DNA from 3 places in the Chryseobacterium sp. KMC2 genome. Region 2 is predicted to be linked to each of the others. Evidence: riboswitches for the same ligand, from Rfam matches in the RefSeq annotation. Region 2 holds a riboswitch; each other region holds the start of a gene.

What was found. Region 2 has a riboswitch for S-adenosylmethionine ahead of JML65_RS13335 (TonB-dependent receptor plug domain-containing protein). Riboswitches for the same ligand answer to the same signal wherever they lie in the genome.
Region 1: linked by a shared signal. The riboswitch ahead of JML65_RS04885 (SusC/RagA family TonB-linked outer membrane protein) and the one ahead of JML65_RS13335 (TonB-dependent receptor plug domain-containing protein) in region 2 are both predicted to bind S-adenosylmethionine.
Region 3: linked by a shared signal. The riboswitch ahead of JML65_RS17805 (TonB-dependent receptor plug domain-containing protein) and the one ahead of JML65_RS13335 (TonB-dependent receptor plug domain-containing protein) in region 2 are both predicted to bind S-adenosylmethionine.

The regions. Positions count from the first base shown of each region.
Region 1 is NZ_JAESIT010000003.1:171,559-182,699, reverse strand. It holds gene JML65_RS04890 (RagB/SusD family nutrient uptake outer membrane protein) at 1-350, opposite strand, end outside; gene JML65_RS04885 (SusC/RagA family TonB-linked outer membrane protein) at 369-3,302, opposite strand; SAM riboswitch class I at 3,386-3,483, opposite strand; gene JML65_RS04880 (hypothetical protein) at 3,771-5,018, opposite strand; gene JML65_RS04875 (helix-turn-helix domain-containing protein) at 5,378-6,367, shown strand; gene JML65_RS04870 (type II 3-dehydroquinate dehydratase) at 6,406-6,813, shown strand; gene pckA (phosphoenolpyruvate carboxykinase (ATP)) at 6,932-8,548, opposite strand; gene JML65_RS04860 (GYDIA family GHMP kinase) at 8,676-9,581, opposite strand; gene fabD (ACP S-malonyltransferase) at 9,593-10,468, opposite strand; gene JML65_RS04850 (LysM peptidoglycan-binding domain-containing protein) at 10,539-11,141, opposite strand, start outside.
Region 2 is NZ_JAESIT010000010.1:60,220-71,360, forward strand. It holds gene JML65_RS13310 (reprolysin-like metallopeptidase) at 1-1,398, opposite strand, end outside; gene JML65_RS13315 (prolyl oligopeptidase family serine peptidase) at 1,537-3,639, opposite strand; gene JML65_RS13320 (hypothetical protein) at 3,733-4,410, opposite strand; gene prfA (peptide chain release factor 1) at 4,496-5,581, opposite strand; gene JML65_RS13330 (APC family permease) at 5,698-7,026, opposite strand; gene JML65_RS13335 (TonB-dependent receptor plug domain-containing protein) at 7,033-9,477, opposite strand; SAM riboswitch class I at 9,572-9,677, opposite strand; gene JML65_RS13340 (T9SS type A sorting domain-containing protein) at 9,850-10,896, opposite strand; gene JML65_RS13345 (AraC family transcriptional regulator) at 11,042-11,141, shown strand, end outside.
Region 3 is NZ_JAESIT010000016.1:100,953-112,093, forward strand. It holds gene JML65_RS17785 (aconitate hydratase) at 1-877, shown strand, start outside; gene JML65_RS17790 (LytR/AlgR family response regulator transcription factor) at 928-1,605, opposite strand; gene JML65_RS17795 (sensor histidine kinase) at 1,592-2,620, opposite strand; gene JML65_RS17800 (outer membrane beta-barrel family protein) at 2,798-4,921, shown strand; gene JML65_RS17805 (TonB-dependent receptor plug domain-containing protein) at 4,989-7,733, opposite strand; SAM-I-IV-variant riboswitch at 8,025-8,122, opposite strand; gene JML65_RS17810 (outer membrane beta-barrel family protein) at 8,243-10,459, shown strand; gene JML65_RS17815 (HesA/MoeB/ThiF family protein) at 10,628-11,141, opposite strand, start outside.

The DNA of each region.
Region 1 (11,141 bases), on a different contig from region 2:
GCAGAATAGAGCATCGACCAGATAAATAATGGACGGCTTGCCGTACTATTAACCATTTCAGTAAAAGTATAGGTAGAAGAAAAACCATATTTATTAGTCAGTACCGCTACATCACTTCCCATAGCATCACTTGCTCTTAAAACAGTTGAATACCCAATATTGGCATAGGTTGTTCCATCATCATTGAATCTGGCCCAGGTTCCGTTGATTACTGTTTCTGCACTTTCAGCCGTTTTAAAAACCTCCACATCATTAGCCTGGTCGGTAGGAGCTGTTGCCAGGTCACTTTCACAGCTGGTCAGTACCCATGCTGCGAGTAAGGCAAAAGATAAATATTTTAATTTTTTCATTGTTTCAATTTTTAAAAGTTAAAGAGTTGCCTGAAGTCCAAAAGTGATTGTTCTCATCGCAGGATACCTGTAATAAGTAGTACCATCCAATGCCTGTTCAGGATCCATTCCTTTATGTTTATAGAAGGTCAGAAGATTTTCTGCCTGAACATAAATTCTGAACTTTTTAAGTCCCAGTTTTTCAAAATAGTCTGAAGGGAGAGTATATCCCAGACTTACATTTTTAAGTCTTGCATACGTCCCGGAATATAAAAATCTCGAAGAATTGGACGTCCAGTTATTGGTAATTGTGCTCAATGCAGGTACATCCGTATTAGGATTTTCAGGCGTCCATCTGTTTAACATTTCTACGCTCCACGCACGACCTCCGGCACTTCCGTTATGCATAATTGAGGTATAATCGGTATCAAGAATTTTACCCCCGATTTTGAAAGTCAGCAATCCTGAGAAATCGAAATTCTTATAGGTAATACTTGTACTAAGCCCTCCGGTTACTTTTGGTAGTGCAGATCCCTGCAGTGTTCTTGTTGCTTTTGCATATTCAGAAGTAGTACCTTCCACTGTATTTCCATTAGCATCTGTACTGATGGTTTTCCATAAGGGTCTTCCGTTACTTGCATCTACCCCTGCCCATTCCGGAATATAGAAATCATATACAGAACCACCTACCTGCAACAACTTTGTTCCGGTAAGGATAGAACCTTTAGGTAATTTCGTAATCTTATTATTCAATGTACTCAGGTTAAGATCTAAATTCCATTGGAAATCATCCGTCTTAATTGGTGTTGTAAAAAGAGAGAATTCAAAACCTGTATTTTTTATGGTTCCGATATTGGCCGGAAAATCATTAATTCCCAAAGACGGAGCTACCGGCATATTAAATAGAAGATCCTGGCTTTTTCGCTCAAAATACTCGATATTTCCTTTCACTCTGTTATTAAGAATCGCAAACTCTAATCCTACGTTCAGATTAAGATTCGTCTCCCATTTTAATTCGTTGGTTCTCGCTTTTTCAAGTACTGCCCCCGGCTCACCAAGGTTATTGTAAAATTTATAAAGTTCCTGATAAGCGTAATAAAGAGGGAGTTTATTAGGCTGTAATAATTTATCATTCCCCTGTCCTCCATAACTTGCACGAAGTGTCAGCTGATTAAAGAAATTCAGATTTTTGATAAATTCCTCATTAGAGATTTTCCATGAACCTCCTACAGACCAGAATTTCCCCCAACGGTTATCCTTAAAGAATCTTGAAGAACCATCGGCTCTTCCTGAAGCTGACAGGAAATAGGTATTATTAAAATCATATTCCACTTTTCCAAGGTAACTTAGCAGGCTGACCTTATCACTGTTTCCACTGAAACTTCCCAATAAAGCGGCAGCATCCGGCTCATAGTAGTAGGGAAGTGAAAACTGACTTCTGGTCCCGGAAATTGTTTGATAATCATATTTATAAAATTCCTGACCTGCCAACACATTAAAGTGATGCTTTCCGAATTTTTTATCAAAAGTCAGAATGTTACTCGTGGTATACGATAAAGTTCTGCTGTTTGACTTTGTGACCGATCCTCCAATCTCACTACCCTGCCCGATAAGCGGGTTTGAGTAATAATGTCCATTATAGTTGACCAAATCTACAGAAAAGCTGGTTCTGAACTTCAATTCAGGTAAGAATGTGAAATCCATGAAACCTTTTCCGGAGAAGTTATCTTCTTTATTTTCGTTTTTATCTAAAGGTAAAGTTGCTGCCAGATTTTGATTCTGAAGAGCGTTGGTAGGCCTGTATTTTCCAAAATCGTAAATTCTGTTTCCGGCACCATCCAATACATAAGACCCATCCGGATTTCTCTCATAATAAGGATAGAATGAAGGAACAGATCTTGCTGCCTGGATAACATTGCTTGTATTGGAATCTGAAGACGTAGGAGCCTGTTGAATACTGTTGGTATAACTTAGGTTTACCCCTACATTCAGCCATTTCTTAACTTCAGAATTGAGTTTTAACCTTGTGCTGTATTTTTTAAATCCAGATTCAATGGCAATCCCTTTATCATCAAGATATCCCAATGAGAAAAAGTAATTGCTTTTTTCACTTCCTCCACTGATATCCAGATCTACCTGATTTCTCGAAGCCACTCTCTGTAAAACATCTCTCCAGTCATCATTCCATAAAGGTGTCGCTCCGGATAATAGTTTTCCGTCTGTACCTACAGGTTTTGAATAATTGGCTCCATAGGGATTAATACCCAGCTCAGAAATAAGATTATTGGTAGCCATCTGAGCTGCCTGCTGTCCATTGATCTGGCTAGATCTGTATCCGTTTCTCAATGCTTCCCAATACAGTTGGAAATACTGATCCGTATTGACTTGTTCGTAATCTTTTACTGCTCTGGTGGAAAAACCCTGGCTCATATTAAAATTGATTCGGGCTTCTCCTTTTTTACCGGATTTAGTCGTAATAATGATGATCCCGTTCGCCCCTCTTGATCCATAAAGAGCACTTGCCGTAGCATCTTTCAGTACACTGATTGATTCTATATCATTAGGGCTTATAGAGTTTAGATTTCCGTCAAAAGGAATTCCGTCCACCACATATAAAGGATCGCTGGATGCACTGATAGAACCAATTCCTCGGATCCTGATTGTTGCTGTAGATCCCGGCTGTCCGGAAGAACTTGTTGTCTGCACTCCTGCAACCTGTCCTTCCAATGCTTTTGTAATATTGGTAACAGGTCTGTTGTTAATTTTATCACTGGAAATAGTTGCCACAGAACCGGTATAGCTGGTTCTTTTAGCCTTCCCATAGGCTACCACCACCACTTCATCAAGCTCCTTCTCATTGAGTGTATCTTTTTTAGCCTTGGTATTCTGTCCGCTTAAGCTTCCTATTCCTAAAAAGAATACCGCTACAGGGGGAATCCAAATTTTTGAGCTAATCAAATTTTTATTAATCATAATCAATTTTGTTTATCATATATTAAAATTTTGCCCTTTGCAGATAATACAGCAAAGGGCATCGATAAATACGATAAACCTAATGCTTATTTTTCCTTTAAAGGCTGAATGTAACACCTTGCGCGAGAGCAGGTTGTTAAGATTTCATTGGGTCAGTTCCCTCCATCTTTCTTTATAAGCCGATCGAAATATGTCTGCAAATCTAGAAATATTTAGTCTACAAAACAAGTAGACTTATAATTTTTCATGATAATTTTTCAAAAATTAACTTAATATTTTATTAAAAAGCCGATAAAATAAGGACTTATAAAAATTGACACTTTAGCAAACATGAGAAATATCATTAATAATAATTGAATCAATACACTCTGTGTGCATGGAAATAAAAAAATGACGCCAATGGCGTCATTAAATTTTATCTGAGTAAGAATTTTTTAGGAATTACAAATAATAACTCACTTATTAAGATCAGTAAAGTCTCTGGATGGATACAAAAACCTCCAGTGTATTATCTGAAGTATTGGAATCTGAAGTCGTATTACCATTCCCTGCACTTGTAAAAGATTTGTTATCTATACGGAGTGCATAGTACACTCTGTACCATTTGTTGTCAGCAGTAGTAATATCAAAAGTTACCGTTTCGTTTCTTCCATAGGTAAGATAAACCCCATCATCAAACTGTGCATAATTATTAGGGAAAATTAATAAGTTAGCGCCATGTGAGTCACCTGTATGGGTAGACACTTCAGAAACCCATACTTTCGCATTGGCAGTAGTGATATTATAAAGACGCGGATCAAAATTAGTAGTTGCCCCGCTTGAGTCAAATGCATTGGGAGCAGTAATAAAAGCATCCACTCTGAACGTATTATTGATAACGGGAAGATCATTAAGAAACTGGCTTAAAAGAAATGATGTTGTCTTGCGCGGAATTGAAGAATGATAATAAACCAGCTCTCCGGGAGCAATCACAGCTCCGGCTCCTACTGTTGCACTACAGGTCTGTCCGCCAATATTTAACGCAAAAGTAGTCAGTGTAGGGCTGGAAGCCGTAGGTACACCTGACACTGTATAGCTAAGAATTCCTGATCCTACATTAAAATTTCCAGCAGCCAGTGTTGCCGTAAGACCATTTACAGGTCCCACAGTCTGTGCCGGATAGACCCCTCCGTTTCCTCCGGTGTAAGGAACAGTCATTGTTCCGGTATAGGGAGTTCCGGCCGTATAGGTTCCTGGAGAAAGTGTTACTCCGTTACAGGTAATAGATCCTAAAGTTCCAGGCGCAAGAGAACCATTATTGAATGTTCTCCATTCAGTTCCGTTCCAAAATACGTAACCGACATAGCCTAGCCCTGCGGTTCCCAAATTGTATACAAGTAATCCCGCAGCCGGTGAAGGGATGGTAGCCCCATCCGTCTGAGAAGTCAAGGCAACTTTTGGCCCCAAAAATCCTTTTTTACTACCCACTGCAAGAGCGTCAACATTCACATCAAGCATTGCAGATGCATTAGGCACCGTAGTACCAATCCCAACGCTACCAGAAGAAGTTACAGTAAAATCATTGGATTGCTGTACAGCTGTTGGAACTCCTGTCGCATTGTTATCTTTTAAGCCGTCTACATGGAAACTTCCTTGTGGATTCGCGGTATTAATTCCTACCTGGGAGTAGGCTAATCCTGAAATAATTGTTGTCAATAAGAATAGTGTTTTTTTCATTTTTCGAATTATTTTTTGTTAAAAAGTTGACAAAAGCTTCTTTGAGGTGCCCTATCAAAGCATGATCAATTGTGTTTTATATCTGGATTTTTTTTTCTAAAAATATTGGAAGAGCACAGCAAAGTATAGCTAAGAAAGAATAGAGTTTGAAACTTTTACAATAGAGTAAGGACATTTATTCGGTACATTTGTTTGATACAATTTCTCCTGCAAAACTAACTGTATCATTAAATCAAAAAATAAAAGTATAAATCACAATCTTGAAAATGATTTAAATTTTATATATCTTTGAAAACCAAAACAATATCCTAATGAATTATGATAATTCATTAATTTATTCCTTATAACACGGATTTTAGATGTCAGAAGTAAACACAAAGAATGTACAGATAGAAAAATTTAAGCTTGAACTAATGGATAGGTATACTATTCTTATGCTGCTGGTTTTAGGAGTATATGCCGTAATCTTTACATTCTTTATTCATGACAAAATGATGTCCTGGTATTTAATGATCGGGTTATTTTTTTCCGGTTATACCTATTCAATTGTAAGAAAAAAATATCCGATAAGCCTTATAGTGCATCTGTATCTACTATTTGCCCCTATTTACAACTTCTATATTATGCTTGCCTTCTGGAATAATTCTGTTGCAAGTTTTTGTTGGCTGCTTCCCATCCCACTGGGAGCCTATATTTTCTTTTCCAAAAAAGAAGTATTACTGTATGTGGCTTATATATTATTATTAATTATTACCGGCTATATTGCAGCCAATAACTTCAACTTTACGTTTCCTGAGCATACCCAAAAAGAGGTAATGTTTACAGATACTATCCTTTTTATTTCAAATATCTTAGTTGTTTCATTATTAATTTATTATAAAGATAAGATCCGAAAACTGGAAATTCTCTCTCAAATAGAATCCACTGTAATTCGAAAAGATGAAATACAGGCTCCTACTGAAAACTCATGGGATGACATTGATGTTGAAAGCATGAAAAAACTATTTGAAAAAATAGAAACCGCCATGACCGAGAATAAACTTTTTAAAGATGACAAGTTCAATCTCTCAAAACTGAGCGTAGCACTAGATGTCAACAGCACTTATATTTCTAAAGCTATACGGTATAAAGGATATTCTAATTTCAATACATATCTTAATATCTATAGAATCAACTATGTGAAAAAACTTTTTACAGAGATTGATTTCCAAAAAACGACTTTGATGTATATCTACACTGAAGCAGGGTTTTCAAATCAGTCAACGTTTAACAGAGTTTTTAAACAGATTGTAGGAATTACCCCTTCAGAATATGCGCAGCAAAACCCACAGACGAATATTGATCTGTAGTCTATATAAATTTATTTATCTTTGACTAAATTTTTTAAATGAAAATTCTTATCGTTAACGGCCCCAATCTTAATTTACTAGGAACACGAGAACCGGAAATCTATGGAACAATCTCTATGGAAAAGTATTTGGAAAATCTAAAATCCGAGTTTCATTCTTATGAATTAAAATATTATCAATCCAATATTGAAGGAGAGCTCATCAACAGGCTTCAGGAAGATGATTTTGATGCAGTAGTGATCAACCCGGGAGCATTCACTCATTATTCTTATGCGATAGCAGACTGCTTAAAGAACATACGAAAACCTAAGGTTGAAGTACACATCAGTAACATTTATAAAAGAGAGGAATTCAGACAAAAGTCTGTGACTGCTGCCAACACCGATGCTGTATTGTCCGGCTTCGGAATGGAAGGATACAGATTAGCTTTGCTAAGTTTAAAATAATTTATCTTTTTAAATATCTATCACAGATGTAGCAAAATAAACAATACATTTTACACTATTTGAAATAAAAAAAGCCTCATCAGTGATGAGGCTTTTGTATGTATTGTAAATAATCTTATTAGATTGTTTGTTCCTGTAATTGAGGTCCTGAAGCAATAAGTTTTTTACCTGCTTCAGTATCACAGTACTGCTCAAAGTTTTTAATGTATCTTGAAGCAAGATCTTTTGCTTTTTCTTCCCACTCGGAAACATTAGCGTAAGTATCTCTAGGATCTAGAATACCTTCAGAAACATTTGGAAGTGCTGTAGGAATTTCAAGATTCATGATTGGAACCTGAGTTTTAGGAGCGTTATCAATAGAACCGTCAATAATAGCATCAATGATTGCTCTTGTATCTTTTAAAGAAATTCTTTTTCCTGTACCGTTCCAACCTGTATTTACTAAATATGCTTTAGCACCATGCTCTTTCATTTTACCGATCAATGTTTTAGAATACATTGTAGGGTGTAATGTAAGGAATGCTTCACCAAATGCAGGTGAGAAAGATGGCTGAGGTTCTGTAATTCCTCTTTCTGTTCCGGCAAGTTTTGAAGTATACCCGCAAAGGAAGTGGTACTGAGCCTGATCTTCATTCAGGATAGAAACCGGAGGAAGTACTCCGAAAGCATCTGCTGAAAGATAAACAATCTTTTTAGCGTGCCCTGCCTTAGATGGCAATACAATTTTGTTGATATGATAGATTGGATAAGAAACTCTTGTATTCTCAGTGATTGATCCGTCTTTATAATCTGCTACTCCATTGTTAACAACAACGTTTTCAAGAAGTGCATCTCTCTTGATCGCTCTGAAAATATCCGGTTCTTTTTCTTCTGATAAATCGATAACTTTAGCATAGCATCCTCCTTCATAGTTGAATACTCCGTTATGATCCCATCCGTGCTCATCGTCACCGATAAGGTATCTTTTTGGATCTGCTGATAAAGTAGTTTTACCTGTTCCAGAAAGACCAAAGAATAAAGCAACATCACCTTCTTCTCCTACGTTAGCAGAACAGTGCATTGAAGCCATACCTTTCAATGGAAGGTAATAGTTCATCATAGCAAACATCCCTTTTTTCATTTCACCACCATACCAAGTACCACCGATAATCTGTAGTTTTTCAGTAAGGTTGAACATGATGAAGTTTTCAGAATTTAATCCTTGAGCTTCCCAGTTTGGATTCGTCGTTTTAGAACCATTGATTACAGTGAAATCAGGCTCTCCGAAGTTTTCAAGCTCAAAATGAGAAGGGCGAATGAACATATTGGTAACGAAATGTGCCTGCCATGCCACTTCAACAATAAATCTTACTTTAAGTCTTGTATCAGCATTTGTCCCGCAGAAAGCATCTACTACATAGATTTTTTTTGCCTCCGCCAGCTGATTCATCACTAGTTCTTTACAAGACCCGAAAATTTCTGAAGTGGTAGGTAGGTTTACTTTACCATCCCAGAAAATTGTATCTCTTGTAACATCATCCTGAACAATATATCTGTCTTTAGGTGAACGACCTGTGAAAATTCCTGTTTTTACCGATACCGCGCCAGATTCTGTAAGCTCAGCTTCCTCAAATCCCTGATTTTCAGGAGAAACTTCAGCCTGATACAATTCTTCATATGAAGGATTGTATACGACTTCATAGTTTCCTTTAATCCCTAATTTCTCTAAATCCTGGATGATTTTAGTGTTTTTCATTTTACTTATATTTTCTATTTCTTTATTGAGTTCAACAAAAATAATATTAATTATTTGTTAAAGGTGGTTTAAATATACTGATATAAGTCAGAATCACAAATAAAAAAAGGGGCTTGTAATTTATTGATTATAAATTAATTATATCTTGCCATTCAAAAACACTAGTAAAACCCTTCTCCCAAAAATAGTCTTTATAGTCCCCAAATTTGGCACTCATCACGAAATCTCCACCCCATGCCCCCAAACTTTTTACAAAACAAGGGCAGTCTGAGAATAAACGCTCTTTAACTGTAGGAATTTCAAGGAAATCGGAAATTTTTTGCTCATGAATCATCATTAGCTCAGAAAAATTTTGCAATTCACTGCATAACAAAATTTTCTTTGTGATATCTGAAAATTCACTCACCAGTTCCGGGGATTTCTTTTTTGACTTGTAAAAACGGATTCCTTCTCTGCTATCTTGCTTTTGATTTAAGTGAATAAAAATCAGTTCATTTTTAAAAGGAGGATTGAAAGTCACCTTATCATATTTAATTTCCGGTTTACTGCGGAAAAGGACTGCGGATTTCTCTTTTGCGACCGCAATATCGTAGCCACTTCCTCCTAAGCTGATTGAGTTCAAATAAAAAGGATCGATTTCGGCCCATTCTGCCAGGTTATTCATTAAGGTAGAACTACTTCCTAGCCCATAATCTGCAGGAAACTGAAGATTTGTTTTTAAATGGTAAGTACAATCGTTTTTGAATTTTATACCGGAAAGCTGCTGTACATTCTTTAAGGTTTTTAGAATAAACTCAGCGCTTGACGGGATGTTGGCTTCAAGAATCTGCCAATTTTTATAGTCTATGACAACTTTTAGCCATAATTGGTTCTGATGAAAAGCTTCCCAAAGAATCAGGGATTTGCCGTCATTTTTTTCATCAAAAAAAAACTCTTGTCCAAGCTTGGTAGGTACCGCCAGGACAAGAGCTCCATCTATCGCGAAATATTCTGAAGTAAGCATAAGCTTGCCCGGTGAAAATATCGCGTTCATATTTTTTTATTTTAGATTGCAGAAACAGCGTCTACAGATCCGTCAATTTTTTTGATCAGCCCCTGAAGGGTTTTTCCAGGTCCAACTTCTACAAAATTAGAAGCACCATCTTTGATCATATTCTGAACAGACTGTGTCCATTTTACAGGACCAGTAAGTTGATCAATAAGATTTTGTTTAATCTCATCAGGGTTTGTTACTGCTGTAGTAGTAATATTCTGATATACAGGAATAGTAGCTTTTCTGAATTTTGTTTTCTCAATAGCTGCAGCTAATCTTTCTTGTGCCGGCTGCATTAATGGCGAATGGAAAGCTCCGTTTACAGCCAGTAATAAGGCTCTTTTTGCTCCTGCTTCTTTCAATTTAGCACAAGCTTCCTCTACTGCAGGTGTTTCTCCTGAAATTACCAATTGCCCAGGGCAGTTATAATTAGCAGGAACTACAATTCCATTGATCTGAGCACAGATTTCTTCCACTTTAGCATCTTCCAATCCTAAAATAGCTGCCATTGAACTTGGATTTGCATCACAAGCCTCCTGCATAGCCTTAGCTCTTTCGGATACTAATTTCAAACCATCATCAAAAGATAAAACTCCGTTAGCTACCAATGCTGAGAACTCTCCTAAAGAGTGTCCTGCCACCATTTCAGCTCCAAGACCGTTTACTGCTTTTAATGCTGCTACTGAATGTATAAAAATTGAAGGCTGGGTAACCTCTGTTTTCTTAAGATCCTCATCTGCTCCGTTAAACATAATGGAAAGAATATCGAAACCTAAAATTTCATTGGCAGATTCCATCAGATCTTTGATATCTTTTCTAGAATCATACAATTCTTTTCCCATTCCTACGAACTGAGAACCCTGCCCAGGAAATACAAGTGCTTTCATGTACTGAATTAAATATTATGCAAATATAACTATATTGTTAACAATATACTGTTAAAGAGATATAAATCATTTATGGAACTAACCTGATTACTCTGTATCCAGTATTTACGTAAGCTCCGTTAGCTTTAGATTTTACAAACTCAAATTTTGTTGCAAGCTGGGTCTGAACTTTATTCATCTGTTTAAAGATCTCTCCTTTTTTATTTTCTCTGGTCAGCATATCATTCACCACATCAAAACCTACGATGGCATATTTTGGAGGTGTTTTACAGTATTTTGTTTTATAGGCTGCCAGAATTTCTTTTTCAAATCCTCCGTCAGTATTGATCTTTCTGTCCATCAGGTACACCAGGCTGGCCTGGCTCAGGTCATCTACTTTCTTTTCAAAAATTGGAGAATAGAATAAACTGAAAGCTTTCACTCCCTGTACTTCTTTAGAAAGAGCAATCATTCTGTTGGCAAAAGCCTCTCCCATGCTATCGTTATCATTAGCCAGGACTGCAATAACCGGGGCAGATTGCCCTGTCATCATATTCTGATCCAGCTGAATTTCTGCCGGAGAATTAACGATAACAACATTTGGATTTTTAACAGATTTTTCAAGACCTGCTTTAATATAGTTAGCATTTTCTTTCTTAGCATCTGCTACTACATATATTTTCTGATCTGAATA
Region 2 (11,141 bases):
TTCCCATGTATATTTAATAGGATCAGCATCTGTAGCTGCAGCATCCAGATAATAAGCAGTACCTTTAGGAATATTATAAGCAGTAAGAGGTGAAATTACCGGAGCTGTATTGGTTGTTATATCCTGCCACACCCCGCATGTTGTCTTGCCATCCAGCTTGTTTAATACCTGGTTCACAGACGAATAATGGAAATAGGCATCAGTAAAGTTCTGTACATTATCTCCTGTAATTCCAGCATATCCCATTATGGTAGTACCACCACCTGGTTCTATGTTTACTCCCGATCCTTCTGAGTTGTGTGAAAATGTATGGTTTGCACCTAGCTGGTGTCCCATTTCATGAGCTACATAATCAATATCAAAAGCATCTCCCAATGGAGTTGTATTCTGTGTAAAAGCAGAACCTTTAGCTAAAGAAGTTGCCGTTGCAGGGTTATTACATGTTGTTCCTATACCTCCTGCATTACCGTTACCTCCTGCTGCATTGAATACGTGTCCCATATCATAGTTGGCATTTCCGACCTGTTGGGTTAGCGTCTGCTGAAGCTGTAGATTTAAATTATTGGTATAAGGGTCTGCAGCAGGATCAATATATATGATATTGGGAAGATCCTGGATCAAAGCTTTAATTCCAAAATCTTTCTGAAAAATTCCGTTTACACGGGTCATTGTATTATTCATCGCTACGAGTGCAGGAGCTCTCTTTTCAGCATCTGTAGCGGTAGCAGGTACCCCTGCCTGGTTCATAAAATATTGGGTATACTCTCCTGATGCAGAAAGAGCCAATCTATACGTTCTGAATTTTGTACTTGCTGGTCTGTTGGTATTCCCAACATTCATGTTAGAAAGGTTTTTTTTTCCGTAAGCTTCTAATGACTTTATATCTTTAAGGCTCTTCTCTTCCGTGGTACATTCAAATCCATGTTCTCCTTCCGTTCTCTTTGTTTTATAGAAAACACCATATACTTGCTTATCTGTAGTAATAGGCTCAATAAACTGGAATTTCCCATCTTTAATAATCATGGACTGCATTTCCGTTGGAGAAGTACTGAATCTTAAATATTTAGACGGATCGTCTACCCCAACTCCCATATAAGATCCTAGCTGATATCTGTCTGCCAGAGATTTCTCCATTACAGGATCACTATATACAGCAAATCTTTCAATCTTCCCTTCTGCTGTAGGTAAAGAAACAATAACCGCCTGAGCTCCTTTTCCTGTTTCCACAGCATCCTTTAAAACGCTCCTAAGAGACTGTAAATCTAGTCTATAAGAATGTTGAACTTCTACTTCTTTTCTGATTTCGGACGTTCTTTGTGATGCAGGCGTCCACCTTTGTGCATTAAAGCTGGATAGCCCAGCCGCTAGTGCACAAACTAGTAAAATTCTTTTTTTCATAATTACTTAATTGAATAAAAATTAGTAAACTTTAAATATCCATGGTAAAAATACTAATTACAATCAAAGTAACCTCTAAAAAAACGACTGATTTTTAATAAAATCAGTCGTTTTTGTTATTTTTTTATTATTTATCTATTATTTCTTAATTCCCATCTCATACAAAGCAAACGATATGAGATCCGCATTTTCAGCAATCACTTGTTCTGTAGATCTTCCTGCGCCATGACCTGCATTTTTTTCTATTCTTAATAAAATAGGATTTTTACACGCCTGCTTATCCTGAAGTTCTGCTCCGAATTTGAATGAGTGAGCCGGAACTACCCTGTCATCGTGATCACTTGTAATAATCATTGTAGATGGGTAACACGTACCAGCTTTTACGTTGTGAACCGGAGAATATGATTTAAGATATTCAAACATCTCTTTATTATCTTCCGCTGTTCCATAGTCATAAGCCCAACCGGCACCGGCAGTAAATTTATTATATCTCAACATATCCAAAACGCCAACTCCCGGGAATGCTACTCTTGCTAAATCCGGACGGATAGTCATGGTCGCTCCTACCAATAATCCTCCGTTTGATCTTCCTGAAAGGGCCATATATTCTTTTGAAGTATAGCCTTTACTTTGCAGGTATTCTCCGGCAGCAATAAAGTCTTCGAAAACGTTTCTTTTCTGCATTTTGGTTCCGGCATCATGCCATTTTTTTCCATATTCACCCCCACCACGGATATTTGGAACGGCATAAATACCACCATTTTCCATCCAGATGGCATTCACTACAGAGAAAGAGGGCTGTAAACTGATATTGAAACCTCCATAAGAATATAAAATAGTAGGGTTTTTACCATCAAGCTTAGTTCCTTTTTTATAATTAATCATCATAGGAACCTTTGTACCATCCTTAGAAGTATAGAATACCTGTTCAGATACATAATCTTCAGGATTAAATTTCACTTTCGGCTTCTGGTAAACTTCAGATTTACCCGAATCTACATTAAATTTATAGGTGGTTCCCGGGGTGATATAATTACTGAATGAATAATATACTTCTTTTTCCTTTTCTTTTCCTCCAAAACCGGAAATATTTCCTTTTCCAGGAAGTGTTATTTCTCTGATTAATTTTCCTGTCTTATCAAATTGTTTTACCTGATCAATGGCATCAATCATATACGTAGCAAAGAAATATCCTCCTCCCTGGGTAATCCCCAACACATTTTCAGTCTGAGGAATCACATCTTTCCAAGTTTCAGGAGCTGGATTTTTAATTGAGGTTTTCACAAGACGCATATTCGGAGCATCTTTATCTGTAGAAATAAAAAGATCATCTCCTTCTGTATCTACGATACTGGCATTAATATCAAATCCTTTTGTAATCTGTACAAAGTCTCCTCCATTCTTTAAATCTTTAATATACAATTCATTTCCATTGGTTGCATTGGCCGCAGAAATAATCAGAAATCGTTGATCTTCAGAAACATTTGCTCCCAGATATCTTCTTGGGGTTTTCTCGCCACCGAAAATCAGCTTATCTTCAGACTGCTTGGTTCCCAGTTTATGAAAATATACCTTATGCTTATCCGTCATCCCAGAAAGCACCGTTCCTTCTTTTGGTTTATCATAACTTGAATAATAGAAACCTTCGTCTCCCTGCCATGAAATACCACTGAATTTCACATCTAATAAGGTTTCATCAATCTGCTTTTTTGTAATCGCGTCAATGATGATAATTTTGTTCCAGTCACTTCCTCCTTCCGAAATGGAATAAGCAGCTAAATTTCCTTTTTTATTAAATGAAAGCTGTGAAAGTGAAGTGGTACCTTTTTCTGAAAATTTATTAGGATCTAAAAATACTTCTGTTGCTTTGGTCTTATTGTCTGTTCTATACAAAACAGACTGTGCCTGTAAACCATCGTTTTTAGAATAATATGTATAATCTCCTTCTTTGAAAGGGGCTGAAATTTTCTCATAATTCCAGATCTCTCTCAGCTGATCTTTAATTTTATCTCTGAATGGAATTTTTGAAAGATAATTCTGGCTGTAGGCTACTTCTTCATCCACCCATTTTTTAGTAGGCGCCGAATCATTTTCCAAATCTCTGAAAGGATCAGCTACAGCACTCCCAAAATAGGTATCAGTCTGGCTTCCTTTTAATGCTTTAGGATAATTCATTTTTTGAGAATAAAAAGATGCTGAAAACAGAACTCCAGCAGTTAATAATATAGGTTTAAAATTCATAGTGAACGGTTTTCTCAAAAATACGTAAAGTATGTGAAATAAAAAAAGCCCCGAAAACAGGGCTTTTAAATCTTTAATATATTAGTAATCACACTATTCTTTCGATCCGAAACTATCAAAATAGAAATCGGTCAGGTTGGTAACAATCTCATCCGGGCTACCGTTCCAGTAATATATTTTATTGTTTTCTTTAAGTTCATACAAACTGAACTCCTGATCAACACTCACTGTTTTATCTGCATTTTTAAAATCCTGAACAGACTGAGTAAGATATTTCTTCAAGTCTTCAGCTTTTACTTTCTGTGGATTTTCTGTAGGTTCCGGGGCTAATTTTGAAGGAACTTTAAAGCTTACGGCATAACTTACCTCTGCAATTTTTTGCCCTTCCACATATTCATTCGGCACCACCTTCACACTTTTAACACTAAGTTTTCCTTTTCTGAAGTTTTCAAACATCACTCTGAAGTAATCTTCAGCTTCTTTTTTACAAGCTGAGGCTACTGTTTTTGGGAAAGCTGTCAGAAAGTTTTCGGCTGTCGTCTTAACTGTTTCTTCAGAAGTGTCTTTAAAGTTGACCTGATAAGCATCCTGACCTTCTACAGTAGGTCTTAGATAATCATTAAGCTTACCAATTGAAGCATCATCATTATTCACAAATGCTCCAAAAAACAATTCAAAAGCTTCTGCCGGTTTTTTTACTTCCGTCTGGGCCGTTGCATAATTACCCAGCATGGTAAGTACTAAAAATAAAATAATTTTGTAGTTTTTCATAGTTTATATTTTATGATATGTTGTTGATTTGGAAAAAATAAAGCCTCCAAAAAAATCGGAGGCTTTACTTTTATTTTTAAATATTTTAATAATTTTCTTCTTCTCCTTTCATCTTTTCTGCATTTTCTGCCATGATTACAGCATCTATCATTTCCGCGATATCTCCATTCATGTAGGCATCAAGATTATACATAGATTTATTGATTCTATGGTCTGTTACTCTTCCCTGAGGATAATTATATGTTTTGATTTTTGCAGAACGGTCTCCTGTAGAAACCATGGTTTTTCTCTGGGCAGCAATATCTCCCTGAACTTCCTGCAATTTGATATCATATAATTTGGCACGAAGCATTTCCATTGCCAATTCACGGTTAGCTAGCTGAGAACGGGCCTGCTGGCAAACCACTACAAGACCTGAAGGCTTGTGTGTAAGCTGAACTTTAGTTTCAACCTTGTTAACATTCTGACCTCCTGCTCCTCCTGAACGTGAAGTCTGCATTTCAATATCAGCCGGGTTAATCTCTACATCCACTTCTTCAGCTTCAGGTAAAACAGCAATGGTAATTGCAGAGGTATGAACCCTTCCCTGAGATTCTGTTTCCGGTACACGCTGCACACGGTGAACTCCTGATTCAAATTTCATAATCCCATAAACACCTTCACCTTCCACCTTCATAATCAATTCCTTGTATCCTTTCGCCGCTTCATTAGAATCTGTCACTTCATGTCTCCATCCTTTTGTTTTGAAGTACATGGAATACATTCTGTAGATATCTTCCACAAAAATAGCTGCTTCATCACCTCCGGTTCCGGCACGTAATTCCACAATAATGTTTTTGTCATCTGCAGGATCTTTAGGAATAAGCAATACTTTCAGCTCTTCTTCCAAACCTGGAATCTTAGCCTGAGCTTCTAATTTTTCTTCTTTTGCAAGATCTACCAAATCTCTATCCGAACCATCGGCAATGATCTCATCAGATTCTTCAATAGCATCCAAAGCTCCTTTGTACTGATCATAAACCTTTACAATTTTGCCCAAATCACTATATTCTTTGTTTAAAGAAGAATATCTTTTTTGGTCTGAAATGACATCAGGCTGTATAATAAGGTCTGCAACCTCATTATATCTTTGTTTTATAGCTTCTAATTTTGGAATTAATGATTTAGACATTATAGAATTTTTGTGGGTGCAAAGATAAGGATTATTAATTCAAAATTAAAATTACAAATCAGCATAAATTTTTGAGCATTAGACTAAAAATCCAAAAGGTCAATTTATCAATTGTCTTATTCGCTTTTGGAATCATCCATTTCCGGCTTACTTCTTTTAGAAAGTTTTCTGTCTATTAAGTACAGGACAACTCCTACAGCTACAATTCCCAGTCCAATAAAACTTTCCTTAGGATTATGAATCAGGGTAAAATAAAGAATATAAATACTGAACAGTAAAAAAACCGTGGGGAAAATATAAAAAGCATTGGATTTAAATATTTTCCGGTCTTCTTTTTTAAGAAAATATACCGTAGAAATGGCCAGACTGGCAAATAACTGAAGAATGAATGCTGTATAAACGAAAATTTCCTTAAAACTTCCTGTTAAAATAATTACCGAAGCAATAACAGCATGGGCAAAAATAGCTCTTACCGGGATTCCTTTTTTGTTACCCGTGGAAAGAGGCTTCCACAGATAAGTATCCTTCGCAAAAGCCTGAGTAAGCCTCGAACCTACCCATAAATACCCACTAATGGTTGCAATCAGTTGTAAGGCAATAAAGATATTCACTATTTTTCCAAAGGTAGAGCCCAGCATATTAACTGCCGCTTCACCCATTACATCTTCTTTTCCTGCCAATTGATTCACTGAGGCATGTTTCAGCATAATGTAATTGACTAAAATATAGCTTACTGTCACAAAAACAGTCCCTATAATCAGAGATTTAGGAAGATTTTTCTGCACATCCTTTATTTCTCCCGCGATATAAGACGCTGAATTCCAGCCTGTATAAGAATAGGTAACAAATACCAGGGAAGTAGCAAAAGCAGGAAGCATGATTTCATTCTGCCAGCTGTCACTGAAATTAAGACTGTTCCCTATCTGGCCAGATTCCGAAAGTCCCACGCCCAAAATAACCAAAACGATAATAAAGGTGATCTTGATTAATGTAAAAAAATTATGAAACCTACTTGAAGCTTTTAAACTAAATGATAAGGCGGCAGCCACCAGAAAAATTGCAGCGATGGCAAAACTATTTCCAAATGTGTATTGAAATACTGAAAGATATTTTGACATGGCTAATGCCGCTAAAGCCACCGGGGAAGAGAAACCGATAATCAAAGAAATCCAACTTATAAGGTATCCAAATAACGGATGATAGGTTTCTTTGAGATAAATGAAGTCTCCGCCATTGCCTTTAAAATGGGATCCTAATTCAGCGTAGCAAAAAGCCCCGAATAATGCCAGAATCCCACCAATACCCCATAGCAGAAAGATGCTGTAGGTATTTGTAATATCAGATAACTGAAATCCCAGTGTTGTAAAAATTCCGGTTCCTATCATATTGGAAACCACAATGGCTGCAGCTGTTTTCCAGCCGATCTGATGTGAAGGAGTATTCATTAATGATTAAAAATTAAAATTAAGCCTTCCGAAGAAATAGCTACCTAATGTTCCCATTTGTACCGGAGCATATTTAAATACTCCATAATATGAATTTTCATAAATCTGACGATCCGGGAACACATCAAAGACATTATTAGCACCTACGGTAAAGTTGATATTTTTTGTAATATCATACCCTACACTGACATCTGTAATCACTTTCGGTGAAAATTCCTGAACGCTTCCAAAAGGATATCCGTCTCTTATTACTTTACCAAAATAGGTATTTCTTACGAGAAAATTAAACTTTCCCATTCCATAATTCAATCCTAATGAGGCCTTTGTTTTGGGTGATAAAGTTTCTATAATATTGATCTGATCAGGCCCAAAAAACTCATTCTGAGGAGTTCCCAGGTTTTCAGGGAAATGAAAATCTGTAATTTTTGTTTCTGTATAATTTCCGGCAAGGTTCACATTCAGGTTTCCTCCACCCAATTTCCAGTCGTAGGAAATAACCAAATCCACACCTTTCGTCTCCGTATCAATAGCATTGGCAAAAAATCTACCGCTTTCAACTTCTTTTCCCACCCCTACTACATCAGGATCTGATAATCTGGAATCTGTAATATTACTTGTAATGACAATTCTGTCTTTCACTTTGATGATATAACCATCTAAAGTAATGAATAGTCCTTTCGCCGGTTTTAAAGTAAATCCAAGGCTTCCGTTGACCGAGGTTTCCTGTTTTAACTTATCAAATCCAAGAACCTGTGCCGCTTTACTGTCGTTATTAAAAATTCCTTTAGTTACAATTGTGGACCCTGAAGTTGAAATATCTGCATAAGAATTGTTGAAATACTGCTGTTGCAGAGAAGGTGCTCTGAAGCCCGTTCCTACAGCTGCTCTTACCGCATAATTTTTTAAAAACTCATATCGTACGGCGAGTTTTCCATTCAGGGTATTTCCAAAATCAGAATAGCTTTCAAATCTTGCCGCAACATCAATATTCAGCTTTTTATCCAAATCATAAGATATATCAGCATATACCGCTGTAGAATGCCTGTCTTTTTTTAAGGTATTATCCGGTGAAAAGCCGATGAATGACTGTGATCCCCCTGCTCCTATCACTGTTGATCCCGTACCTGCTACATTTCCGTTGACATCATATTGGGTATAGGATGCAGGATCTCCGGATTTAATCTGATATTGTTCAAATCTGAATTCACCTCCAAATGCTATATTAAACCGGTTTATATTTTTAGAGACGTCAAGATTAAGGGTATTTTGCAGAAAACTGTGTGCCCCGGCATAAAATCGGGTCGGTGATTTTGCTCCTAAAGAAGCATTATTCGTATTGCTTACGTTATAATTGAAAGTATTGTTTCCAAACGTATTGCTTACATCAAAAAGCCAGTTGTTTACATTATATTTTGCTCCGACAGCATAAGAGATATCATATACCTGAGATCCCAGCTCCGCCTGAAATCCGTTGGGATAAAGTGATGAAACAACATTAAACGTTTCACTGGGAAGCCTTCTGAAGCCATATCCTTTTCCCTCTTTGATACTGAAACCACCAAATGAATAGAGTTTAAAATGATCATTAAAAGGATATTCTGAATTAAAAAACAGCTGCGCCTGCTTGATCTGTGCATCTCCGATCTGAAAGTTGAAATCGTCACGGGTTAAACCTCTTTTTCTAATTTCCTCATCATCTGCAGCTCTTGCCGCCTCCGGATCATCTGCGAAAGGATACGCAAAATTATTTCCGAAAATATCCAAATCATGATTTTGAGTCCTCGTTGTTTTCCCTCTGTGGCTTAGCTGTAATGAAAGATTGACATACCCTTCTTTTTTTCCTAATGAAGCCCCATAATTAACTCCTGCCTGATAGGTGTCTCCATCATTCCTTCCGCTTAATCCGTAAGTAATACTTGCTGAAGCGCCTGCATTTTTTTTGAGTATAATATTGATTACTCCCGCAATGGCATCAGAGCCATACTGAGCTGCCGCCCCATCTCTTAATACTTCAATTTTTTCAATAGCAATAACAGGAATTGTACTCAAATCTGTTCCCACAGAACCATTTCCAACGGTATTTTGATAATTGACCAAAGAAGTGGTATGTCTTCTTTTTCCATTAACCAATACTAAGACCTGATCCGGGCCCATTCCTCTTAATGTTACAGGATCAATATGCTCGGTTCCGTCAGAAGCAGACTGTCTTACGGAATTAAATGAGGGAATAACATAGTTCAATAAATCCTGAACCGTTATTTGGGGGGATGCTTTCTGTATTTTTTCAATATTAATAACATCTACGGGAACCGGTGTTTCAAGTTTTGTCCTTTTAACATTACGATTTCCTACGATGATAATATCTTCAATTTGTTTTCCTTTTTCTTCCTGTTCCTGGGCAGCGATCCCAATGGTGCCAAGCAATAATACAGCTATGCTTACTTTTTTCATCTTTTGTTCCTGCAAAAATTATTATACATTCCGAGAATCAATCCTCAGACACACAAGACTTCAAGAAATGGAATTCATATAAGAATATTGACTTCAATTATCTCCCCCATCGGGTTGGAATTAGCACCTTTACACTTCTGGAATTGTGTAGGTTGCTAAGGTTTCTTTGGGCCAAATCCCTCCACCTTTCTTGATAAATCTACTGCAAAAGTAGACTATTTTTTTCAATATGCAAAAGCCGTTTTTACGATTTGCAAACGCAGCATAAAAAAGGCTTATGAAAAATTTCATAAGCCTCCCTAATAAAAGTAATTGTAATTGAAGTGAACTATTTTATGTAAAGGGAATACAGTGATTCTACAAGAAAACTGCTTATCCTTTAATAATCTTTTTAGAAACGGTCTGTCCGTTTTTTAATTTTATTTCTACAATGTATAAACCGTCCGGAAGTCCTGTCATATTAACCTGATCATTTAAAAACCCGGCCTCCATCTTTTGTCCTACTGTATTCGTTATCATTATACTTTCAATCGAGGAATCTGCTTTAATGGTAAGAATTCCTTTTGTTGGATTGGGATACATCCCTATGCTGTTATGATTTAGTCTTACCTCCGAAGTAGCAAGTGCCGAGGTAGGTTTAATACATCTTACTGATGCTCCCTGCCCTCTGGGTGCCCCTGCTGAGGCATTAGCACTGATGGTCCCTACGTACAGATATTTCCCTCCAAGCCCGGATACATCCGAACTCCAGAAATACCCTCTCTTTCCTACAAAAGTAAAACCAGCGTCTGAAGAACTGCGATATCCTCCTGCAGGCAATTTCAGATGACTGCTGTAAGCGCTTGCGGGGGCCGTAACACTTTCAAGGCTAACAATACTTGCCCAGTCTGCCTGTGTTGGCATTCTCCAATCGGCACCTATTGCCTTACATGGGTCTACACCCACTGTCTTTCCCAGCCCATCTATGTTCTTTGCGGTCCATTCATCATTAGCTTCAAGAGTAGACCACCACGCGGGTGTTCCTATGATGTACGAGCTCACCCCTGCTAAGCCGTCCGGCCTGTTAGGAGTAGGAGCAGAAACTGTGGCTGAATTTCTTAACTGATGGCCGTCATCCCATCTTCCCCACTGAAAGAAATCTCCATATGAAGCTTCATCATCCAGAGAAGAGGCTACTTTAGAGCTTCCCAGGTTCTGCTGCAGCCATATTTTTCCATCATTAGCTCTTACAGTCGTATAGGAAACCGTTTGGCCTTGGTAAGTAAATTTCACACATCCTACATCTCCAGGATTATTTCCAGGGTCTGCATTGGTACAATTTTGAGGATTTCCCTGCGCATATAAACCATTCAAAGCGATGAGTATCAGCATCATTCCCGCGCTTAGTTTTCTCATCACAAAATATAGATTTTCAAACATAATCAATATTATTTTTAATTATTCTAAATTTAATTTAATTTTGCGCAAAAGTAGCTTACCCGTTTAATTCAGAGTTATCATTTTCCAACTTTTAGTTATCCGATATAGGAGTTATATATGAACACCATCAAAAATAACACTGATTATGAGTAATTTAGAAGAAGAAAAGATATTATTTGCCTCAGATAATATTAGCATAGAATTTTGTTCCGAACGATATTCAAAAACGTCAATACTGGAAGCTG
Region 3 (11,141 bases), on a different contig from region 2:
TGTAGCTTCTCCAGAAATGGTAGCTGCTGTAGCAATATCCGGTAGATTAGACTTCAACCCAATTTCTGATACGTTAACCAACGAAGCCGGTGAGCAGGTAAAACTTGATGAACCTAAAGGTTCTGAGCTTCCTGCAAGAGGATTTGCAGTAGATGACAATGGCTATCAGGCTCCATCAGCAGATGGATCCGGTATTGTGGTCAATGTAAGCCCTACTTCAGACAGACTTCAGCTATTGGAAGAATTCCCTGCCTGGGACGGTAAAAATATTGAAGGGGCTAAGGTATTGATCAAAGCTTTCGGAAAATGTACTACCGACCATATTTCTATGGCTGGACCATGGTTGAAATACAGAGGTCATCTTGACAATATTTCAAATAACATGTTGATTGGAGCTGTAAATGCTTACAACATGGAAACGAACCACGTGAAAAACGAAATCACCGGTGAATATGGTGAAGTTCCGGCTGTACAAAGAGCTTATAAAGCAGCAGGTATTCCTACTATTGTTGTAGGGGATCAAAACTATGGTGAAGGTTCTTCAAGAGAACATGCTGCCATGGAGCCTAGACACCTGGGTGTAAAAGCCGTACTGGTAAAATCATTCGCGAGAATCCACGAGACCAACCTTAAGAAACAAGGTATGCTTGGATTAACTTTCGCTAATGAGGCTGATTATGACAAAATCTTAGAAGATGATACAGTTAATTTCTTAGATCTTGACCAGTTTGCTCCAGGAAAGCAATTGACGTTAGAATTCGTTCATGCTAACGGAACTAAAGATATTATTATGGCCAACCATACATACAATGATCAACAAATCGAGTGGTTTAAGGCTGGTTCTGCACTGAACCTGATTAAGCAACAGGAAAATTAAGATTACTTGTTAGATTAATATAAAAGACGGCTTCTGTTGAAGCCGTCTTTTTATTTCAGTTTATCCAAAAGGTTAGTTCGGTAGATATCTCCAATTGGAATTTCCTGCTTGGAAAGCATCACCTTTTTTGCTCCTATGCTTTTTATTTTATCCAGATTTATGATAAAGGACTTGTGAATGCGTATAAATTGATCAGGAAGTTGATTTTCCATTGATTTAAGCGTATCAAGAACGATATATTCTTCATCCTCTGTCCTGATATTTACATAGTCTTTAATGCTCTCAATATAAAGAATATCATTAAAGAGCAAACGATGTTGCTGTCCGGAAGACTTGACAAAGAAATGGGAATCTGTTTCCTCATTAACCGAGAAACGTTCTCTGGCTTTTAGGGCACTTTTTTGAAACCGGTCAAAAGAAACAGGCTTCAGCAGATAATCAATTATATTATGCTCGTATCCTTCCAGTGCATATTCCGAATAAGCAGTAGTTAAAATATACTTTTGCCTGGCTCCCACAATTTTCATGAAATTAATCCCTGTAAGCTCCGGCATCTGGATATCTAAAAAAATAAGGTCAGAATCATTATCTTTAATATATTCTAAAGCCAATATAGGATTCTCGGTAGAAAATACCAGTTCAAAAAAAGGAATCTTCCGGATATAGTTTTCAAGGAGAGATATGGCCAGGGGCTCATCATCTACAACGACGCATTTAATTGTATTCATCTCGTAAATCAATCTTTAAATCTACTATAAATTCTGTTTCTGAGTCTTTTATATTCAGTTCATATTTCTGAGGATAAAGAATTTCCAGTCTCTTTTTCACATTCTCAATACCTATCCCAGACGCTGTATCTTTCATCTTTTGATTTTTAAAATTGTGAAGAGAAAAATGAAGGCTTCGGTTTTTATCGGAAACTTTCAGAACAAAACCTTTATCCCTGAAGTCACCATGTTTAAAAGCATTTTCTACAAATGGAACCAAGAGCATAGGAGAAATATTGAGTTTTGGATGGGTGATATCTTTTTCGAAAATCAGCATTTCAGCGTTTTTTATTCTCAGTTCTTCGAGCCCGATCAAGCTCTCAATATACCCAATTTCTTTATCCAGGCTGATCACATCTTTTTCAAGATCTTTCGTACTGTATCTGAGCAGCTCACTCAGCTTTTCAATTGCGGGTAATGATTTATCTGAATTCTGATAAACAAGGGAGTAAATGTTATTTAAAGAATTAAAAATAAAGTGGGGATTGATCTGTGTTTTCAATGCCTGAAGTTCTGCTTGTTTTTTCTCTATCAGGAGTCGTTTTTTATCATTTTCAGCCACCCCGTATTTCTCTAATATCCATAAAATTCCTGCTATGAAAGTGGTGAGAGAGCTGCTATAAATATTATCAAAAAAATAGTATGTAAGTCCTGTTCCTTCACCATAGTTTCGAAACCCAACGATCTCCTGCAAAATTATTTCTTCAAGAATATAACGCAGTCCTGCAAAGCAAAGAAGAGTCAATACAAAAACTATTACAGCTGAGTAAAGCTTATCCAGCTTGAAGAACTTTGGGAAAATAAATATATATGAAATATAGAAACTCAGAATCTTTACCATAAAAAAAGTAATCCTGAGAATACTTACTTCATAGCTGCTTCTCTCCGGGAAAAAGAAATTAGGAGTAATAACCGTTCCAAAAAAATCAAAACTCCAATAGATAATCTGAAGCCAGATAATTTGCTGTTTTTTCATACTCAAATATAAAGCTCCGCCAAGGAATTTATCTACAGTTTTCGATGAAAGGCTCTTTTTTTCCGATAAAACTATTTTCACACCCATGAAACAAGCCTTCGTCTAATCCCTGTTTTTACAAGAATATCCACCTTATACCTTTGTCCCAGAGCTGTAATAAAACCTCTCTTACATACAATGAAAAGAACTATTTTCTATATCTCAGTGTTATTTTATTCTTTTGCGGTAGGGCAGACTAAAGACTCTGCAATGGTAAAAAAGATCGAAACGGTTACGGTAAACGCTAAAAAAAATTTGGTAGAACGTAAAGTAGATCGTCTTGTCTATAATGTTCAGAACTCTATGCTATCCCAGGGAAGCTCAGGAACAGAAGTATTAGCAGGAACTCCTTTTCTTAAAGTGGATGAAGATAAAGGTCTTCTTTCTATTGCCGGCAAAAATGGAGTCTCTGTTATGGTTAATGACCGAATGCTTAACCTTTCCGGTACCGAGCTCATCAATTACTTAAGAAACTTACGTTCTGAGAACATCCTGAAAATTGAAGTCATCACTACTCCGCCCTCAAAGTATGAAGCTCAGGGAAATAGCGGGATTATTAATATTGTTTTAAAAAAAAATCAACTTCTTGGTTGGAACGGTTATCTGACCACGTATTATAAACAAAAAACCTATGCCGGATTTGGGAGTGTGGCAGGGGTTAATTATCAGAATGAAAAATTAAAAGCAGCAATAAAACTACAGGGATTTGATGAAGAAAAACGTTCTGTAGAAAATTATCAGGTTATGGGAAAAAGTTCTTCGGTTAACAGAGATGACAGAAGGGATATGAATGATGGACTTGGGTTTAATGCGACACTGGATTACTCATTATCCGAAAAATCCAATATAGGAATGGTTTATGATATGTTGAAAGGACACTCCAATATGGATATTCATTCGGGGCAAAACTACTTTACCGACGACACTCTAAACTTCCAGACCCAAACTGATTCTAAACACCGTTCTGATTTTACTTCCCAAATGCTGAACCTTTATTTTGATCAAAAGCTAGGAGATCATAAGCTGAGTTTTGGAGCTAATTATTATGGAAACCTTCCGGATACTCAGGTCAATTTTAAAACCATAAATATGGCAGATCATTCAGAACAAATGGTCAGAAATCTATCTTCGGTGGACTATAAAATCTATTCCGGACAGGCTGATTTGACTTTAAATCTTAAAACCATTCAAGTTGAAGCCGGTACCAAGTACAGCCAGTTTTCGAACAACTCAGCTATTGAGTATTATAATATGATCAGTGGAAATTATACCATTAACCCGAAAAAAAGCAATCTTTTTAATTATAATGAAAAAAATTATGCAGGTTACTTCAGTGCCAGTAAAGATTTTGGTGAAAAATGGTCTGCAAAAATAGGCCTGCGTTACGAATATACCGACACAAAAGGATTTTCACCCACCACAGAGTCTCAGTCTGACAATAGGTATGGAAAACTATTTCCCACTGCCTATATTTCTTATAAGGCTGATGCTAACCATCAATTCAGTCTTACCTATTCCAAAAGGATTAACCGCCCTTATTTCCGAGCTTTAGATCCTTTCCGCTGGTACTCCAATCCAAATACTTATTATACCGGAAATCCGAGCCTCCAGCCTTCATTCAACCATAATATTGAATTCAATTATATCTTTAAAAATAAATTCTCAGCTAATCTCTACTACCAGAGAACCTTGAATAATTTTGACCAGATCACATTTTTAGATGGAATCCAGCTAACCAGTACCTATCAAAATTATTACAATCAAAACAATTATGGGATCAATCTTAACTATACAGATATTTTTTTCAAAATCTGGGAAAGCAATCTTTCTGCATCCTTCAGCTGTAATGAAACCCAGATTACCCAATTCAATGCCGTCCCTAAAAGTGGGCAAGCCTTCTATTATTCTACCAACAATACTTTCAGACTCAATAAAGCCAAAACGTTTTTTCTGTTTTTAAATTACTGGCATAATCTTCCATCAAGGGATGGGTATATGTCCGTCAGAAACAGGGCCAGTGCTGATGCCGGAATAAAAATGAGCTTTGCAGAAAAAGCATTGCAGATTAACCTTTCGGTAAGTGATATCTTTAAACAATCCGGATATAAAGCCAATATGTATTTCTCCGATAATACACAGTCTTTCAATAATTATTGGGACGCCAGAAGGCTGACCTTAAGTATCACCTATAATTTCGGCAACCAGAAGCTGAAAAATGAGGAGAGAAAAATTAATTTTGAAGAAAAAAACCGGGCACAATAATAAAATCCGCCTGTTTATTCAAACAAAAAAAGCAGAGATTAAGTCTCTGCTTTTTGCTGCCTTCTGCCTAAAATTTAAATTCTACTCTCGCAAACACAAAGCGTCCTCCGATACCATACTGAGAAACCTGTCTGGAATAGACAAACTGATTATCTGCCGTTAATGAGCTTATATTAGGGCTTTTGGAAGGAAGTATATTGAAGAGATTATTACTTCCAACGGTTGCTGAAATATTCTTATTAAAATCATACCCCACCGAAAGATCCGTCACAAAGCGGCTATTTAATACAAAATGCTCCCCGCTTTCTGTGATGCCATCAAAATTGGCATCCACAACATCTGCATCTGTCACTTTACCGAAAAAAGAATTTCGAAGTACAAGGCTAAAGTCTGATAATTTCAGGGTGTTGGATAATGTTGCTTTTATCCGGGGTACAGCCTCTTCGAAATAGACTCTGTTCGGCTCAGAAAAATAATTATCTATCTGGCTTACTAATTTCGGGGATGCGTGGATATCTCCAATTCTTTTGGTTTGGTTCAGGTTGATGCCCAAATTATTTTCCAGGGAAACACCTGATGAAATTTTCGAAGTCTGAGAAACTGTAATATCCAGTCCTTTTGTCTGGGAATCCACAGCATTGGCAAAAAAATTAGCAGCGCTTGCTCTTGCCACATCGAAAGCATCCTGAAGAACTGCCTGATCTGAACCTGGGGTAAAACTGCCATTAGGACGGAAGAAAAGGTCTGTAAGGACTACCCTGTCTTTTATTTTTATATAATATACATCGGCTGTGAATGCCAGGCTTAATGCCGGAATTCTCCATGTAATTCCCGTACTGTAGGATTGTGATGTTTCCTGCTTTAATTTTGGAATACCAAGAGCCTGTGCTGCCTCAGAATTATTCCTGAAAGTACCTACCTGTGTTGTTTTTCCTTGCTGAATCAATGTGGAAGTAGAACTATAATAAATCTGAGCTAAAGAAGGTGCTCTAAATCCTGTAGACACGGCACCTCTCCAATTGAAATTGGGTGCCAGTTTTACATTTGTTGCCAGCTTATAATTAAATGTAGATCCAAAGTCTGAATAGTTTTCATAGCGCAGAGCACCTTCGAGTAACCATCTGTCTGTTACTTCAAGCTCCACATCAGCGTAGGCCGCTACACTATTCCGACTTCCGGAAACAGCATTTTCAGGACTGAAACCAGGAAAAACCTGAGCTCCTGCCGGTCTTATATTTCCAAAAAAGTCTGTTACTTTTTCATTTTCAGGTGTATTGGCAGTAACCACATTCCCAAAAATATCATAAGAAGCATAAGAGTTTTCCTTTCCGACGTTTACTTTGTAGTTTTCATATCTGTATTCCCCTCCAAACGCGAGGTTAAGACCATGCAATACATTATATTTCTTTGAAAAATCAAGATTGACCGTGTTCTGTGAAAACTCAGATCCTCCAGCTTCAAAACTTCTTGGAGAATGGTCTGTCAGAGAGGCATTAAAGGTATTCACAACACCAAAGCTAAAGGCATTTTTCCCAAATGTATTACTGAAATCTACGTTCCAGCCACTCCATTTTCCTTTAATTCCTGCTGCAAGGGAATAATCATTCACTGTCGCTTCAATCTGAGGCAGATATCCATTAGGAGTAACCGCATTGATGTTTCTTTCGTTATTTGGAAGGCGATAAAAACCGCCAGCATTTCCAAGACGGTAGCTGTATCCCCCAAAAGAATAGACTTTCCAATCGTCATTAACCGGTATTTCAGAATTAAAGAAAAGCTGTGCCGACTGTAATTTAGACTGCCCGGCTCTAAGACTGAAGTCTTTTCTTTCCAGTCCCCTGTAAGCAAGCTCCTGACTGGTAAAATCACCGCCTAATAGCCCCTGAAGGTCAGAAATACTGTTTGCATTGGAAATCTGAGACTGAAAACCGGAGGAGAAATAATCTACTTTTGTTGCATATTGTTTAATGGTACTGATGATCTGCTGGGTATTGGACGTGTTTTTGATATTCTTATACAGCCCATCAATATTAACACCATCCTGCAAAGCTCTGTAATTGACAGCGTTGTAAGCATTGAAAATGTCTCCTTCCCGAACACCGGCTCTGGAATAAGGATCGCGGTATTGTGCAGAGGTTGTAATATTAAAAAAACCGGCTTTTCCGATTTTTGCTCCGTAATTAAGATCCACAGAAATGGTCTGCCCGTCAACTCCTCCCGAAAAATTATTAGCAACAGGTGAAGCATATCCTCCTAAAAATACCTGTCCGGAAAGTCCCAATCTTTTTTTCAGCCCCAGGTTAACAACACCGGCAATGGCATCAGATCCATATTGAGCGGAAGCGCCATCCCTTAACACCTCTATCTTATCTAAAGCAAAAGCAGGAATTGCATTAAGGTCGGTTCCTACAGAACCTCTTCCCGGAGTAAGTGTTACATTAATCAAAGAAGACTGATATCGTCTTTTTCCGTTGAGCAACACCAAAACCTGATCCGGACCCAAGCCTCTTAAAAGGGCAGGATCTACGAAATCAGTACCATCATTAACGGTGTGTGAAGTAGATGAAAATGAGGGAACGATATAGTTTAAAGCCTGGCTGATATTATTGACAGGACTTTGTTTTAGAATTTTTGAAATATTAATGATATCTACCGGAACCGGAGTATCAGTTAATGATCTTCCGGAACCTCGCGATCCCAGGATGACCACATCGTCTATTTTTTTGGACTGTACTGTATCAGACTGCGCGTAATAAAATGTTGTAATAAAGGCAGCTGAAGTGATAAGGATTTTTTTATTGAAATGATACATGTGTTTTATTTTTTTGTTGTGAGGATTTACTTTTAAGCACTACAAATCCTGTAACCTTAAATTTTAAGGTTAGCATAAATGTTTGAAATGTTGGTATTATTTTTTAGAAATGGAAAAGGCTAGAAACAACAACGCATGCCCATGTAGAAATGGCATGAGAACATATCAGAATAATGAAGTCCGCCTTCATGATCTGAGGAATAAAAATTGACATGTGTAATGAGATTTCCCGTGTCTTTAAACATTGATTTTAACTTTAAAACAAAAATTCAAGATGGGAGAAATGATAGAATGATAAACATTTTTTCCGGAAGATCCGGCTTATCGATTGCAGCACCTTGCTTGTTTTTGCAGGTTGCTATCCCATCTAGAGATTCTTGATAATTACCTGGCAAAGATATAATTATTTCAGAAATAAAAAAATATTTGACATAAAAAATTAATTTCCATCATTTTATCGTAACAAATTCTCCTTTTGAGCGTCTAACGGAATAGTAGTAAAAAACATTATGAAAAAAACTGTATTCGCTTTATCACTTGTAAGCTCAGTTTTTATTTTTTCTCAGGAAAAAAATAATAACCAGCCTAAAGAAAAACAAATTGACGGTGTAGTGATCACCAAAACTAAAAAAGCAGTTGAACAAAAAGCAGACCGTACTGTTTTTGATTTCTCTGAACAGCCTCAGCTCAACAATGGGAATGTGTTGGAAGGGATTAAAAAACTTCCGGGACTTGTAGCCACAGACATCGCGGGAATGATGTATCAGGGAAAAATGCTGGATGTTTATCTTAACGGAAGACCTTTAAACATTACTTCTAATGAATTAAACTCATTTCTTGAAGGCATGCCTGCCAATTCTGTAGAGAAAATTGAAGTGATTACCCAACCGGGCGCAGAATTTCCGGCAACCTCCGGAGGAGCCATCATGAATATTGTTACGAATAAAAATGCCAATAAATACTTAACAGCTACTTATTCCGGAAATTATACGTTCACAAACTATGATAAGTATAGAAACAGGGTAACTAACTCAATTAACCTCAACGCCAGAAATAAACTCTTCGGATGGCAGCTTAATGTTGGCCAAAACTATCGTGAAAGTATGCTTAATACTCAGCAGGACAACCTTCTGTCTGGAAATACGGACCGATATGCCCGTGGATATTTTGCAAAATCAGGGGTAACCTTTGAGCTTGGGCAGGACAGATTATTGCTTAACTACGACATTTACCACAATAATAATGATAACTATACTCTAAGTAATGGTCTTGCTGATCTCCTTGTCAGCCAGGATCCTGATGTTTATAAAGAAGCTAAATTTGATGCTTTTGATGCAGCACGTACCAACAGCCTGAGACAAGAAGCTGTGGTGACCTATCAAAAGCGTTTTGCAGACAAGTCCCAAAAGCTGGATTTTCAGTTTGGCTATACAAAGTCTGATACCAAGTTTTCTCAGGATAATTTCTTTCGGGAAGGTTTTTATACAGAAAATGGGAAACCTTTTGCCTATGCAGGAGGGAATGATATTCTCAACAACAAATCGGATATGAGAATAGCCAACTTCAAAGTTGATTACTCACAACCCATTAAACTTCTTGATGGTGGAAAGTTAAGTGCAGGAGGGTTATATGAAAGACAGGATTATGATACTAAAAGCTTTGGGTTGACCAATTTAGAATATCAAAGACAAACCGCATCTACCTATTTAGAATTTCAGGCAAAACTTAAGAAGTTTGATTTTACATTAGGAGGACGTGCTGAAAACTATGATATTTCCGGAGTAACAAGATACATTAACAAAGATAAAAAACTTGTTCAGGATGATTTAATTCCTTTTAATAAGTTTAAGTTTTTCCCAAATGCCAGCATTCAGTATAGCATGATGAATCAGGTGTATGTTGCGGCAAACTATAACAGAAAAATCAGTTTACCGAGTATTTCTGCTCTTAACCCCAACAATACCACATTTGCAGGTCCCAATACCCAAATAACCGGTAACCCGAATCTTCAGCCGACCATTTTTGATAACTATGAGCTTAAGGTTTCTGCTTTTGATTATGCATTTATCGGCTATAGTGTAAGTTCGGCAAGCAACCAGGTTGCACAGATTATCAGAAAAGACGGTAAAAATCTGTACAATGAGCAGATTAATATTTCTAATATGAAAATCCACAATTTCAATGTAGGTCTTCCTATTCCTTTTATGATATTCAGCAAACCGATAAGTGAAATCATGAAGTTTAATTTTAATCCTGATAAAATCAACTTCATGTATCTGTATGCAGGATATCAGAAACATGACATTGAAAACCTCAACAATAAAGGGTTCTGGATTTTTAATGTGATGACTCAAATTATCCTTCCTAAGGAAATCAATATGAATGTTAATTACAGCTATTTAACACCCAAAGGAGGATATTTCTATTTTACAGCAGATAAACCGTTCAATAACTCCCTTAATATTACACTGACTAAAAAGTTTTTGGACAAGCGCCTTACGGTTTCCGTATTTGCTAATGATATTTTCAACAGCCAGGTGATGCAGGCTTATTCCAGCCCACCTGAAGGAGAAAGGGTTATGATACGATCTAAATATGATTCAAGAAACTTCGGTTTTTCAATCAATTATAAAATTCCTACCAGAAACAAACTGGCAAAAGAAGATCCCAATATCTTAAACCAAACTAAAAAAGAAGATACCGGTGTCATGCAGCAGGGACAATAAATAAATTTGTTAAAAATTAAAAGACAGTGATTATTTCACTGTCTTTTTTTTATCTACTTTTCGCTTTTTACGTGATACAACAGGTATCTGCAAGATTTGTGGAAATCTAAGTTTAGAATGAAGCCAATGGAAATGATATTTTATTGATCAATGAGCTAAGACCTATTCCTAAAAATCCAATGTTTGAAACCTCCAATCCAATGTATCAATGAGTGTTAGCTGGTTCAGATTCACGGGAAGCCCGCTGATTATTTTCAGAACCTGAAGAGCCATCATACTTCCAACGATTCCCGGTAAAGCACCCAATACTCCAAGGCTGTCACAATCCGGCATATCTTCATCAAAAGGAGGTTCCGGAAACAGGTCGCGCAGGTTTTTGCTTCCTTTATGATTGAATACCGCCAGCTGTCCTGAGAAGCCAAGTATACTTCCATAGACCAATGTTTTTTCCAGCTTTGCACAGGTATCATTCACCAGATATCTTGTTGAGAAATTATCGGAACCATCTACTACTACATCATATTGGGACAGCATATGTTCTGCATTTGAAGCATTAATTTTCTCGTTGATCCCAATAAACGCTACCTGATGATTGAGGTTTTTCACAAATATTTCTGCACTTTTTACTTTAGGCATTCCCATATTATTTTCATTATGGATTACCTGCCGGTTTAGGTTATGA